Regions from separate parts of the Oceanimonas pelagia genome, predicted to be linked through region 2. Evidence: riboswitches for the same ligand, from Rfam matches in the RefSeq annotation. Region 2 holds a riboswitch; the other holds the start of a gene.
What was found. A riboswitch is a leader RNA that binds a small molecule or an ion and turns the genes downstream of it on or off. The one in region 2 is predicted to bind thiamine pyrophosphate.
Positions count from the first base shown of each region.

Region 1: linked by a shared signal. The riboswitch ahead of PU634_RS00365 (3-oxoacyl-ACP reductase) and the one ahead of thiC (phosphomethylpyrimidine synthase ThiC) in region 2 are both predicted to bind thiamine pyrophosphate.

Region 1 is NZ_CP118224.1:73,871-81,198, forward strand. It holds gene pyrC (dihydroorotase) at 1-999, opposite strand, end outside; TPP riboswitch at 1,190-1,286, shown strand; gene PU634_RS00365 (3-oxoacyl-ACP reductase) at 1,336-2,109, shown strand; gene PU634_RS00370 (LLM class flavin-dependent oxidoreductase) at 2,109-3,407, shown strand; gene PU634_RS00375 (ABC transporter permease) at 3,503-4,231, opposite strand; gene PU634_RS00380 (ABC transporter ATP-binding protein) at 4,228-5,166, opposite strand; gene PU634_RS00385 (ABC transporter permease) at 5,163-6,338, opposite strand; gene osmF (glycine betaine ABC transporter substrate-binding protein OsmF) at 6,433-7,328, opposite strand, start outside.
Region 2 is NZ_CP118224.1:3,192,420-3,199,747, reverse strand. It holds gene PU634_RS15350 (o-succinylbenzoic acid (OSB) synthetase) at 1-758, opposite strand, end outside; gene menA (1,4-dihydroxy-2-naphthoate octaprenyltransferase) at 888-1,760, shown strand; TPP riboswitch at 2,224-2,325, shown strand; gene thiC (phosphomethylpyrimidine synthase ThiC) at 2,400-4,355, shown strand; gene thiE (thiamine phosphate synthase) at 4,352-5,860, shown strand; gene PU634_RS15330 (HesA/MoeB/ThiF family protein) at 5,863-6,615, shown strand; gene thiS (sulfur carrier protein ThiS) at 6,620-6,820, shown strand; gene PU634_RS15320 (thiazole synthase) at 6,822-7,328, shown strand, end outside.

The DNA.
Region 1 (7,328 bases), 470 kb from region 2:
CAGTTTATCGCCGCCCAGGGGCAGGGTTTCACCCACGGTCCAGGCTTGTTTCACCAGGGTGATGGTATCCTGGTTGCGGGGCAGGCCGTAGAAGTCGGGGCCGTGGTGGCTGGCAAAGGCTTCCAGCTTGTCCAGCGCCCCGGCTTCTTCAAAGGCTTCGGCATACAGCTCAATGGCGGCGTGAGAGGTGTAGGCACCGGCGCAGCCGCAGGCGGCTTCCTTGCGGTGCTGGAAGTGCGGCGCCGAGTCGGTGCCCAGAAAGAACTTTTTGCTGCCGCTGGTGGCGGCGCGCACCAGCGCCTGCTGATGGGTGTTGCGCTTGAGAATGGGCAGGCAGTAGTAGTGCGGACGAATGCCGCCCACCAGCATGTGGTTGCGGTTGAACAGCAGGTGGTGGGCGGTGATGGTGGCGGCCACGTTGTCACCGGCCTGCTCCACGAATTTAACCGCATGCTCGGTGGTGATGTGCTCGAGCACGATTTTCAGATCGGGAAAGTCGCGCACCACGTCGGGCAGCACGGTTTCCAGAAACACTTTTTCCCGGTCGAAGATGTCGATGCGGGAATCAGTGACTTCACCGTGCACCAGCAGCAGGGTGCCGGTTTCCTGCATGGCTTCCAGCACCGGGTAGATGTTTTTCACATCGGTCACGCCGGAGTCGGAGTTGGTGGTAGCACCGGCCGGATAGAGTTTGCAGGCGGCAATCTTGCCGGTGGCCCTGGCCTTGCGGATTTCCTCGGGCTGGGTGTTGTCGGTGAGATACAGGCTCATCACCGGCTCAAACCGGCTGCCCTCGGGGCGCACCGCCAGAATGCGGTCGCGGTATTCCAGCGCCAGCTCGGTGGTGGTGACGGGGGGCACCAGGTTGGGCATGACGAGGGCGCGGCCCAGATAGCGGCTGGCGTCGCGTACCGTGTCTTGCAGTTGCTCTCCGTCGCGCAGGTGCAGGTGCCAGTCGTCGGGGCGGGTAATGGTCAGTGTGGTCGTAGTTGTGGTCATTGTCGGCTCGGCGTTATCCATGGCTTTCGATGCCTTCATTATCCACCTCCGGGCCTTTTTCACCAAACTTCTGAACATGTGAGGCGTGAAGGGGGAGGGGAAAGCAGGCGGCCTGGCAGGCAGTTTTACACCCTCACTCCTTCCCTCCTCACGCCTCTCGCCCTTGAGCGCAGGGGTATGTTATGGTTCGAGCCGAGACACGGGGTGTCCTGCGATGCAGGGCTGAGATAACACCCGTAGAACCTGATCCAGTTCATACTGGCGAAGGGATGTCAGCCTGCCGGCCCGGTGCCATTGCTGCCTCATCATGCCTTCGCCTCACCGTTGAGGTAGAAAATGCAAACTTCCATCAAGCTGAACGAACAACTGGTGCTGGTCACCGGCGGTGCCCGCGGCCTGGGTGAACATCTGGTGCGCGCCTTTCTGCGCGAAGGCGCGAAAGTGGTGATCAACTACCTGAACAGCGCCGAGGCGGCGCAGAAACTGGTGGCCGAGGCTCCGGAGCGGGCGCTGGCGGTGCAGGCCGACGTGCGTGACGCCGCCGCCGTGCAGGCCATGTTCGAGCAGGCCGAGGCCCATTTCGGCTGCCCGGTGACCACGGTAATCAACAACGCCCTGCCGGCGTTTTCCTTTAACGGCGACGCCCGCACCCATGCCGATGCGCTGGCCTGGGAGCACCTCAACCAGCAGCTGGAAGGCGTGGTGGGCGGTGCCCTCCACACCACTCAAGCGGCGCTGGGCGGCATGCGCAAGCAGGGCTTTGGCCGCATCGTCAACGTGGGCACCAACCTGTTCCAGAACCCGGTGGTGCCCTACCACGACTACACCGCCGCCAAGGCGGCGCTGCTGTCGCTGACCCGCACCCTGTCCCAGGATCTGGGCCCGGACGGCATTACCGTTAACATGGTGTCCGGCGGTCTGCTGCGCACCACGGATGCCTCTGCGGCGACGCCGGAAGCGGTGTTTGACTATATCGCCGCCAGCACGCCGCTGCGCCGGGTAACCACGCCGGCGGAGTTTGCCGACGCCACCCTGTTCTTCGCCTCGCCCTGGTCCCGCTCGGTCACCGGCCAGAACCTGGTGGTGGACGGCGGTCTGGTGAAAAACTGATGAGCATGAATGAACGCATGATGCACCTGAACCTGTTTCTGTTCGGGTGCGGTCACCACAGGGCGGCCTGGCGTCATCCCAACTCGGCGGTGGAGCAGTTGGGCGACATTCGCTATTACGAGCGGCTGGCGCAAACCGCCGAGCGCGGCAAACTGGATGCGGTGTTCTTTGCCGACGGCCAGTCTACCGGCAATGTGGCGGACGGCAGCTACTGGTTTCTGGAGCCGCTCACCGCCATGGCGGCCATGAGCCGGGCCACGGATCGCATCGGCTTTATCAGTACCGTCTCCAGCACCTTTTTCACCCCCTTTCACGCGGCGCGCATGATGGCCTCGCTGGATCATATCTCCAACGGCCGCATGGGCTGGAACGTGGTGACCTCCATGTTTGACGTGGAAGCCCGTAACCACGGCTACGAGACCATGCCGGCCCACGCCGAGCGTTATCGCCGGGCCGAGGAATTTGTAAATGCGGTGATCAAGTTGTGGGATTCCTGGCAGGAAGGGGCCCTGGTGATGGATCGCGCCGGCCACTATGCCGACCCGGACAAGGTGACCCCCATCAACCACCAGGGCGAGTTCTTTCTGGTGGACGGCCCGCTCAATGTGCCGCGCCCGCCCCAGGGGCATCCGGTGCTGTTTCAGGCCGGTGCGTCGGAGCAGGGCCGGGCGCTGGCGGCCAAATGCGCCGAGGCCATCTACGCCGTGGCCTACGATTTGCCGGCGGCCCAGGACTACTACCGTGACATCAAGCGCCGGGTAAAGGACGCCGGCCGCAACGTGGACGTGCCCATCATGCCCGGGCTGGTGACCTATGTGGCCTCCACCGAGGCCGAGGCCAGGGCCAAGCAGCGGGAGCTGGACGAGCTGCTGCCCGCCGATGCCTCGCTACGCCAGCTCGGCACCTATGTGGGACAGGACTGCTCCGGCTGGGAGCTGGACGCCCCGGTGCCGGCATTGCCGTCGCTGGACGCCTTCACCGGCCCCAAGGGCCGCTACGCCACCATACTGCGGATTATCGAGACCGAGCAGCCCACGGTGCGCCAGCTGCTGGGCCGGCTTGCTGCCGGCGGCGGCCACTGCACCATGGTGGGCACGCCCGAGTCGATAGCCGATCGCATGGAGCAGTGGTTCCGCAATGAAGGTGCCGACGGCTTCAACCTGATGCCGCCCTCACTGCCCGCCGGCATCGAGGACTTTGTGGATCAGGTGGTGCCCGAGCTGCAACGCCGCGGCCTGTTCCGCACCGAGTATGAAGGCAGTACCTTGCGGGAGCACTTGGGTTTGGTTAAACCGTGATCTTGTAGGCCCCGATTTATCGGGGCAGCAGTGTTGCAGGTGAACGCATTTGCCCGAATAAATTCGGGCCTACATTTTCCCCAATCCCCGCATTTTCACCCGCCCGGCGGCGTCAGCCGTTGCTCCAGGCGGCGGAGCAGGGCGTCAAGCACCATGGCCATCAGCGCCACCATAATGCCGCCCTGCAGCACAAAGGCCAGGTTGTCGGTAAGCAGCCCGGCAATGATCACTTCGCCAAAGCCCTTGGCCGCCACCGTGGAGCCAATGGTGGCGGTGCCGATGCTGATGATCAGCGAAATACGAATACCCGCCACCAGGGTGGGCAGTGCCAGGGGCAGTTCTACCCGCCATAACTGCTGCCAGGGCGTCATGCCCATGCCCCTGGCGGCCTCGCGCACGCTGGCGGGAATTTGCTGCAGGCCGGTGACCGCATTCTCAAAAATCGGCAGCATGCCGTACAGCAGTAACGCCACCAGGGTGGGGGTCAGCCCAAACCCCAGCGCCGGCACCGCCAGCGCCAGCACCGCCACCGGCGGAAAGGTCTGGCCCAGGTTGGCCACGGCCCGGGCCAGCGGAAAGAAGGCCTTGCCCGAAGGCCGGGTCACGGCGATGGCGGCGCCCAGCGCCAGCAGGGTGGCGGCGGCAATGGCGGCAAACACCGCCAGCGCGTGCCAGCCCAGCAGGTTGGCAAAGCTGTCGCGGGCGTAAATGGCCGGCGCGGGGGTGTTGACCAGGGGGCGAAACAGCGGGGCCAGCGCCTCCATGTTCAGGGTAAGCAGGGCCAGCAACAGCCCGGGGATCAGCCAGCCCAGCGTGCGGGTCATGCGCCGGCTCCCCGTTTCAGCAGTTCGTTCAGGGTCACTTCGCCCACCGGTTGGCCGGCGTCATTGACCACGGTCAGCCGGTCGGCGCCCTGCCAGATAAGCCCGGCCAGGGCGTCACGCAGGCTGGTGCCGGCGCTCATGGCAGGATCACAGGGCTGAGTAACCGGGGTCATTATCTTCGCCAGGGTCTGAGTGGCCAGCAGCCGCAGGGATCTGTCCTGGCCGCCCACCAGGCTTTGCACAAAGCCGGGCCTGGGGTGGCGCAGCAGGACGTCGGGGCTGTCCATCTGCAGTATTTCGCCCTTGTCCATCACCGCAATCACGTCGGCCATTTTAATGGCCTCTTCCAGATCGTGGGTCACCATGATGATGGTGATGCCCAGCAGCTGCTGTATATGCAGCAGCTCGTCCTGCAGGTGTTCCCGGGTGAGCGGATCCAGGGCACCAAAGGGCTCGTCCATCAGCAGCAGCTCAGGGTGAGCCGCCAGCGCCCGTGCCACGCCCACCCGCTGTTGCTCGCCGCCGGACAACTGGTGCGGATATTTGCCGGCAAAGGTGGCGGGATCGAGCCGGAACAGGCTCAGCAGCTCGCTCACCCGGGCGTCGATGTCGGTTTTGCTCCAGCCCAGCAGGCGCGGCACGGTGGCAATGTTGCGGGCAATGGTCTGATGCGGAAACAGCCCCACTCCCTGAATGGCGTAACCAATGCGCCGGCGCAGCTGCTCGGCGGGAAGGGTGGTGACGTTTTGCCCCTGAATGAAAATCTCGCCCGAACTGGGTTCAATCAGCCGGTTGAGCATGCGCAGGGTGGTGGACTTGCCGCAGCCGGAGGTGCCCACCAGGGCGCAGACTCGGCCGCTGTCCACCTTGAACGACAGATCCTTTACCGCAGTCTGCCCGCCGAATTGTTTGCTCAGGTTTCTTACTTCAATCATTCGCGAGTGCCTTGTTGCAGGGCGATCAGGGTGTCGATAAGCATGGCGGCCAGAAACGCCAGCAGCAGAGTGGGCAGGGCACCGAGGATCACCAGATCGGTGGCGGTCTGACCCAGCCCCTGAAAGATGTAGGTGCCGTAGCCACCGCCGCCCACCAGGGCCGCCACCGCCACCAGACCGATATTGAGGGTCACCACCACCCGCAGGCCGCTCAGGATCACCGGCATGGCCAGGGGAAATTCCACCTGCCACAGCCGCTGGCGGCGGCTCATGCCCATGGCGGTGGCCGCCTCGCGTATGCTGGCATCCACCCGGTCAAAACCCAGTGCCGTGTTGCTGACGATCGGCAGCAGCGAATACAGAAACAGGGCGATTACCGCCGGCGCCGCGCCGATGCCGCGAATGCCCAGCTCACCCAGCCAGGGGTATGCGGTGGCCAGCAGGCTGAGCGGCACCATCAGCAGGCCAAACATGGCCAGGCTGGGCACTGTCTGCAAAATATTGAGCACCGGAAACAGCGCCGCCCGTAGTCCCGGCGAGCGATGGCAGGCCACCCCCAGCGGAATGCCTGCCAGCACCGCCGGCACCATGCTGCCCAGGGCCAGCTGCAGATGGCGCAGGCCCTGCCGCCAGAAGTCGCTGCGGTTGTGAAACTCCTTCAGTAACGAAAGATCGTCACAGCGGCCTGCGGCCAGCAGGGCGATAACGGCACCGGTAAGGACGGTTACCAGCGCCAGCCGGGACAATGGCCCGAGCTTCAGCCGCAGGGCGGTGTCGGTGATCAGCAGGCACAGCCAGAACAAGGCCAGCCAGAAACCGGCACCCAGCGAGACCCGGGCCAGGGGGCCGGCATTTTCCAGCAGGGCGGTGGCGGTGTGACCGGCGGTATAAAGCAGCAGCGGCAGAGCGGCGGTGGTGAGCAACAGCCGCAGGGGCAGGGCACGGTTAGTCAGGCACAGGGGCAGCAACAGCAGCGGCCATAAGCCGGTGATACCTGCTGAATTCAGCAGACTCAGGGCCTCGCCGGGAAAAAGACGGTTGGGTTGCAGGCCGACAAAGGGCAGTGCCAGCAGGCTGGCCACCAGCGCCGCCGCCAGCAGGCCGCCGACCTTGTCGGGTTTTAATGACAAAAGAATGGGTGACTCCCCGAGATAAATTTTTGCGTTCTTCATTGCCGGCCTGCGTATGCCGTAGGCCCGGTTTTAACCGGGCGGCAGTGCCGTATGTCGCATGGTTTGCCCCAATAAATGGGGGCCTACAGGTTCATCAGTCCTGAGTCAGGCCCGCCAGATAATCGGCGGCCACGGCCTCGGCGCTTTCACCGCCGATGGCGATGCGGCTGTTAAGGGTTTGCAGGGTTTTCACATCCAGCGACTGAAACACCGGCTCCAGAATGCCGGCGATCTCCGGGTGCGCCTTGAGCACGCTTTCCCGCACTATGGGAGCGGGGGCGTAGACCGGCTGCACGCCCTTGTCGTCGTCCATCACTACCAGACCCACGGAGGCGATGGCGCCGTCGGTACCATAGACCATGGCGGCGTTGGTATTGTCGGTTTGCAGGGCGGCGGCCTTGATGGTGGCGGCGGTGTTGCCGCCGGAGAGCACCAGCAGCTGGTCGTCGCTCAGCTCAAAGCCGTAGGTCTGCTGAAAGGCGGGCAGCACGGCGGGGCTGGACACAAACTCCGCCGAGGCCGCCAGCTTGATGTCGCCGCCTGCGCTCACATAGCGGCCAAAATCCGACATGGTGGCCAGGTTATTGGGGCCGGCAATTTCCTGGCGCACGGCAATGGCCCAGGTGTTGTTGGCGTTGGCCGGGGTCAGCCACACCAGTTGATGGGCGTCGTAATCCAGCTGCCTGGCCAGGGCATAGCCATTGTCAAAGTGCTTCCAGGCGTCGCTGTCTTCTTTCTGATGAAAAAAGGCGGCGTTGCCGGTGTACTCCGGGTAGATATCGATTTCACCGGCGATAATGGCCTTGCGCACGATGGGCGTGCCGCCCAGCTGGCTGCGGTTTTCCACCTCCAGTCCGGCGTTGTTCAGGGCCTGATAGATCAGGTTGCCGAGCAGGCCGCCTTCGGTGTCGATTTTGGACGATACCACAATGGGGTCCGCCGCCATGGCCGGCAGGGCAAGGGCGGCAGAAAGGGTAAACATGGCCGAAG
Region 2 (7,328 bases):
CCCAGGCCGCTTTCCAGATTGCCCGCCAGCATCACGTCCAGGCCCTGCGCCTCGGCCGTGGCGGCCAGCCGCCGGCACTGCGCCGGTTCGCCCAGCAGGGACGGGCGCAGCACCAGGGCGCGCAGCCCTTCGAACATCGCCGGCACATCACCGCCACAGCGGTCGGCACTGAGCGCCACCGGCCAGCCGTGCCGTTGGGCCAATGCCTGCGTGTCGGCTGGGCTGGTGCCGGGATCCAGCAGCCAGTCAATGGCCCGGTTGCCCGTATGCCGCCACAGTTCCGTCAGTTGTGCCTCACTCAGGCGGCCGCCGGCGTCCAGCACCAGCCGCAGATCGGGCACCAGCAGGGACAGCTCCCGCACCAGGCCGGCATCAAACTGCACATCACCGGTCAGGGTCAGCCAGGCCCGGGTGGGGTGCACCCGGCGGCAACGCCAGGCGCGAATAATGGCCTCACGCTCGCCTTCCAGCAGCGGCAGGCCGGGGGCGGGGGACGCGGTGAGCGGCGCCAGCGCGCAGCCCAGACCAAAGCGAATCCAGGGCTGCGTGGCGTTGTGTTCAAGGCCCTGCTCCAGCCGCTGGCAGGTGGCCAGCAGTGCGGTTCCGGTGGTGGCGATGTCGGTGGTCACCGGCGGCGCCACCTCGCCCCAGTGGCCGTCAATATTCACATAAAAGCCATGGCGGCGGCGCACGGCAATGCCGTCGATCTGCTTTTCCTTGGTCAGCGGCAGGGCGTAGCGATAAACCGAAATGGGCATGGGCGTGGCTTCCGAATAATTACTTTTATATAAAGGTAACATGCCGGCCATGGGAGTGACAGCGGTGTTAATTGCGGGGGCAGAATGGGTATCATAAGGATCTGATTTTAAGCGGGACCCCTTCATTTTATGCCCCTGAACACCTGGCTGCTGGCCATTCGGCCCAAAACCCTGCCGTTGGCGGTGGCTTCCATCCTGTTGGGGGGCGCCTCGGCCGGCGCGGTGCAACCCGGCGTGCTGGCGCTGGCCCTGCTCACGGCGCTGCTGCTGCAAATTGTATCGAACCTGGCCAACGACTATGGCGACGGCCTGCGCGGCACCGACGGGCCCGGGCGCACCGGCCCGGTGCGGGTGCTGGCCGCGGGGCATGTAACTCCGGCGCAATTGCGCTGCGCCCTGGTGCAGGTGGTGCTGCTGGCGCTGGCGAGCGGACTGGCGTTGCTGACATGGGCTCTGGGTAACGATATTGCCGCCTGGCTCGGTTTTTTACTGCTGGGCGCGCTGTCGGTGCTGGCGGCACTGGGTTACACCCTGGGCCGGCGGCCCTATGGTTACCTGGGGCTGGGGGATGCGGCGGTATTTGTGTTCTTCGGACCGGTGGCGGTGCTCGGCACGGGCTGGCTGATGCGGCCCGAGCTCACCGCCACCGGCGGCTGGGCGGCGCTGGTGGCCGGGCTGCTGGCCATGGCGGTACTCAACATCAACAACATTCGTGACCTGAAAGGCGATGCTCAAGCCGGCAAACGCACCCTGGCCCTGCGGCTGGGGTTGTACCGGGCGCGGGCCTGGCAGGGGGCGGTGCTGGCACTGGCGTTGCTGGCCGCCGAGCGGCTGATGACCGGTTGGGGATATCTGGCCCTGGCGGGCCTGTGGCCATTGGCGCAAGGGTTCCGGCTGGTGCTCACGCAGCAGGGCGAGGCACTGAACCGGGCGCTGGCGCTGACCGCCAAAGGTACCCTGGTTTTGACCGCCGGGCTGGCGCTGGGACTGGTGGCGGGGTGAGCCTGCGGGGCCTCGGCCAAAGCGCACTGCTTCTCCGGCACGCCGTAAACCCTCCATGGGGGCTCCGTTGCGCCATCCATGGCGCAACGGGCACGGCGAAGCGGACACCCTTTGTCCTCCCTGGAATGTATGGAGCTAACTGACAGCAAGCAGACAGCACCGATGTTGCTCGAAGTAGCAGTGGGGATTACCGGAGCCGACCGTCACATGCCATGGCCGAAAATTGCTCCTGCATTCTCGGCATTTCCGCCATCCCTGGCGGTCAGATGCATGTGCCGAGCGCCCCGTGGATGGGCTTGAAGCGTGTCGGCGGAGTGTAACCGCACTGATACTTCGTATTGCGGGGTGGCAGGTCATTTACCATCAGCCACTTATGCAAAAAAGTAACGGCCTGCTGCCTTTTCGGCAGTGAACTGGCCTGAGAACGGCTTTGATTTTGTGAACTCGGTCTGGTTATACTGCGACCATCTTGTCGGAGTGCCCTATGGGCTGAGACCGCGAAATGCGGGATCCGTTGAACCTGATCAGGCTAATACCTGCGAAGGGAAGCAAGTTAAGAGCGGCACCGGACCTACGCCGGCTCTTTCCTCAACACTCCCGACAAGCATTTCACCAAATGGACGCAAAAGTGAGATCGCTATGTCAAAAAAAGTAAACCGTCGTGAAGTTCGCAGCCAGGCCCAGGAATACATTCACAACCTGAAGGGCGAACCCTTTCCGAATTCTTCCCGCATTTACCTTGAAGGTTCGCGCCCGGACATAAAAGTGGCCATGCGTGAAATTGCCCTGGCCGACAGCTTCAAGGGCGGCAGCGAAGACAACCCCATTTTCGAAGCCAACGAGCCGGTACCGGTATACGATACCTCGGGCCCTTACGGCGATCCCGAGTCCGACATCGATGTGCGCCGTGGTCTGCCCCAGCTGCGCAAGCAGTGGATCCTGGAGCGGGGAGACACCGAGGAGCTGGAAAGCGCCACCTCCCATTTCACCCAGCAGCGCATGGCCGACGACGGCCTGGATCACCTGCGCTTCGAGCACCTGCCCAAGCCGCGCAAGGCCAAGGTTGGCCAGTGCGTGACCCAGATGCACTATGCCCGCAAAGGCATCATCACCCCCGAAATGGAATACATCGCCATTCGCGAAAACATGGGCCGCGAGCGGGTGCGCGACGAGCTGCTGCGAAAACAGCACCCGGGTGAGAGCTTTGGCGCCAACCTGCCGGAAAACATCACCCCCGAATTCGTGCGCAAGGAAGTGGCCGAAGGCCGCGCCATCATTCCCGCCAACATCAACCACCCGGAAGCCGAGCCCATGATCATCGGCCGCAACTTCCTGGTGAAGATCAACGCCAACATCGGCAACTCGGCGGTGACCTCCTCCATCGAGGAAGAAGTGGAGAAACTGGTGTGGTCCACCCGCTGGGGCGCCGACACCGTGATGGACCTGTCCACCGGCCGCTACATTCACGAAACCCGCGAGTGGATCCTGCGCAACAGCCCGGTGCCCATCGGTACCGTGCCCATCTATCAGGCGCTGGAAAAGGTGAACGGCGTGGCCGAAGACCTGACCTGGGAAGTGTTCCGCGACACCCTGATCGAGCAGGCCGAGCAGGGCGTGGACTACTTCACCATTCACGCCGGCGTGCTGCTGCGTTATGTGCCCATGACCGCCAAGCGGGTGACCGGCATCGTGTCTCGCGGCGGCTCCATCATGGCCAAGTGGTGCCTGACCCACCACAAGGAAAGCTTCCTGTACGAGAACTTCCGCGAAATTTGCGAAATCTGTGCCGCCTATGATGTGTCCCTGTCGCTGGGTGACGGCATGCGTCCGGGCTCCATCGCCGACGCCAACGACGAGGCCCAGTTCGCCGAGCTGCACACCCTGGGTGAGCTGACCAAGATCGCCTGGGAATACGACGTGCAGGTGATCATCGAAGGTCCGGGTCACATTCCCATGCACATGATCAAGCGCAACATGGAAGAGCAGCTGGAGCACTGCCATGAAGCGCCCTTCTACACCCTTGGGCCGCTGACCACCGACATCGCCCCGGGTTACGACCACTTTACCTCCGGCATCGGCGCGGCGCTGATCGGCTGGTACGGCTGCGCCATGCTCTGTTACGTTACCCCCAAGGAGCACCTGGGTCTGCCCAACAAGGAAGACGTGAAACAGGGCCTGATCACCTACAAGATCGCCGCCCATGCCGCCGACCTGGCCAAGGGCCATCCGGGTGCCCAGATCCGCGACAACGCCATGTCCAAGGCGCGTTTCGAGTTCCGCTGGAACGACCAGTTCAACCTGGCGCTGGATCCGGAAACCGCCCGGGAATATCACGACGAAACCCTGCCCCAGGAGTCGGGCAAGGTGGCGCACTTCTGCTCCATGTGCGGACCCAAGTTCTGCTCCATGAAGATCACTCAGGACGTGCGTGACTACGCCGCCAGCCTGGAAAACAACATAGCAGTGCAGCTGGTGGGCATGGATGGCCAGCCCGAGCTGGTGCAGGCCGGCATGGCGAAAATGTCGGAAGAATTCAAGAAACGCGGCGGTGAGCTCTATCACCAGGCCGACAAACTGGAGCAAGAATCTCTATGACCAAACCCATTGTCTGGACCATTGCCGGTTCCGACTCGGGCGGCGGGGCTGGCATTCAGGCCGACCTGCACACCATACAGGCACTGGGCGGCCACGGCTGCTCAGTCATCTCCGCCATTACCGCCCAGAACTCGGTGTCGGTATCCATGGTGGAGCCGGTGCTGATGCAGGCCTTTACCAGCCAGCTGGTATCCCTGTCCACCGACATGCAGGCCGCCGCCATCAAGGTGGGCCTGCTACCGGGCGGACTGCGCGCCGAGGTGCTGGCGCGCTACCTCAAGGAATACCGCCGCCAGTGGCAGCCCTGGGTGGTGCTGGACCCGGTGGCCATTGCCAGCACCGGCCAGTCCATGGCCGAGCCCAACCTGCTGCCGGCCATCAAGACCCACCTGCTGCCGGAAGTGGACTTGATCACTCCCAACGCCGTGGAGCTGGAAGCATTGTCGGGCATTGCGCCCGACTCGCCTCAGGCCCTGCGTGCCGGCGCCGCCGCCCTGCGGGAAATGGGCGCGGGTGCCGTGCTGGTGAAGGGGGGTCATCTGGGCTGGACCGGCGACCAGGCCATCGACTTCTACAGCGATGGCGAGCGGGAGATCTGGCTGGCCAGCCCGCGGCTGGAAACCCGCCATGGTCATGGCACCGGTTGCACCCTGTCGTCGGCCATCGCCACCGCCGTGGCGCTGGACTACCCGATTGAAGACGCCCTGGTGCTGGCCAAGGCCTATGTCAATCAGGGCCTCAAGGGTGCCGAGGCCATTGGTGCCGGTGCCGGCCCGGTGGCCCATCTGGGCTGGCCCACCAGGCTGGACGACTTCCCCGCCGTGGTGATGCCCGGCAGCAAACTGGCCGAACAGCTGGGCATTGAGGGGCCGCATCCCGAGGGCGCCTTTGCCGCCATGGACACCAACAAGCTGGGGCTGTATCCGGTGGTCACGACCGTGGCCTGGCTGGAGCGCTTGCTGAAGCAGGGCGTGCGCACCCTGCAGCTGCGCATCAAGGACAAGACCGATGCCGAAGTGGAAGCCGATATCAAGGCTGCCGTCGAGCTGGGCCGGCGTTACAACGCCCGGCTGTTTATCAACGACTACTGGCGGCTGGCCATTGAGCACGGCGCCTACGGTGTGCACCTGGGCCAGGAAGACATCGAAGTGGCGGATCTGGAGGCCATTCGCGCCGCCGGCCTCAAGCTGGGGCTCTCCACCCACGGCTATTACGAAATGCTGCGGGCCCGGGAGCTGAAACCTTCCTACCTGGCACTGGGGCATATTTTTCCCACCAAAACCAAGGATATGCCGTCCCGCCCCCAGGGCCTGGAGCGGCTGCACCGCTATGTGGCGCTGATGCAGGACGAGTTCCCGCTGGTGGCCATTGGCGGCATCAGCAAGGACCGGGTACCTTTGGTGGCACAAACCGGTGTGGGCAGCATCGCCCTGGTCACCGCCATTACCGAGGCGGCAGACCCGGATGCAGCCACCCGGGAACTGCTGCACATGGTGGAGGGCTAAATATGCTCAGCGATAGCGAATTCATGCGATACAGCCGGCATCTGCTGCTGGAAGAGGTGGGAGAGGAAGGTCAGCTCAAGCTGAAAAATGCCTCCGTGCTCATCGTCGGCCTAGGCGGGCTGGGCTCGCCGGCGTCCCAGTATCTGGCAGCGGCCGGGGTCGGCACCCTGTGGCTGGCCGACTTCGATCAGATCGAGGTCAGCAACCTGCAGCGCCAGACCCTGTATGACGTCGACAGCCTGAAAATGGCCAAGGCCGAAGTGGCCCGGGAAAAGCTGCAAAAGCTGAACCCGGAAGTCGAGCTGGTGGCGGTCAATCAGAAGATGGACGAGCACAGCCTGGCCGGCTTTGTGGCCGAGGCGGATCTGGTGCTGGACTGCACCGACAACATGACGGTGCGCCAGGCCCTGAACGCCACCTGCTACGCCCAGGGCAAGCCCCTGCTGGTGGGCGCGGCCATTCGCTTTGAAGGCCAGCTGCTGGCGCTGGATCCGTCCCGCGACCATGGATGCTATCGCTGCCTGTATGGCCCGGAAATGGAAGAACGGCTGACCTGCAGCAACGCCGGTGTGATTGGCCCGGTAGTGGGCACCATCGGTCTGCTGCAGGCGCTGGAAGCCATCAAATTTCTAACCGGCACCGGCACCGTGCCCTGGGGTGAGCTCAAGCTGTTTGACGCCAAGGCCCACCGCTGGCACGGCCTGAAGGTGCCGAAGGATCCGGCCTGTCCGGTATGTGGACCCAAGGGGAGCTAAAACTATGCACATTATTCTCAACGACGAACAACATCCCCTGACCGAGGGAACCACCCTGGCGCAACTGCTGGCCGAGCTGGAGCAGGACAAGCCCGGGGTGGCGGTGGCGCTCAACCGCGAAGTGGTGGCGCGCAGCCAGTGGGCCGAGCGCCGGCTCGAACCCAACGACAACATTACCCTGTTCCACGCCATTGCCGGAGGCTGACATGAGTCTGACCATTGCCGATAAAACCTTTGAATCCCGCCTGTTCACCGGCACCGGCAAGTTTGCCAACGGCAGACTGATGCAGGACGCCCTGGCCGCCTCCGGTTCCCAGCTGGTGACCATGGCGCTGAAGCGGGTGGATCTGAAAAACCACAGCGACGACATTCTGCCGCCGCTGTTGGAGCTGGGGGTGAACCTGCTGCCCAATACCTCCGGCGCCAAGGATGCCGACGAAGCCCTGTTTGCCGCCCGGCTGGCCCGGGAAGCCCTGGGCACCCACTGGCTCAAGCTGGAAATTCACCCGGATCCCAAGTACCTGCTGCCCGACCCTATTGAAACCCTCAGGGCCGCCGAGCGGCTGGTGAAGGAAGGTTTTATCGTGCTGCCCTACTGCGGTGCCGATCCGGTGCTGTGCAAGCGGCTGGAAGAGGTGGGCTGTGCTGCTGTGATGCCCCTGGGTGCACCCATCGGCTCCAACAAGGGCCTGGTGACCCATGATTTTCTGGAA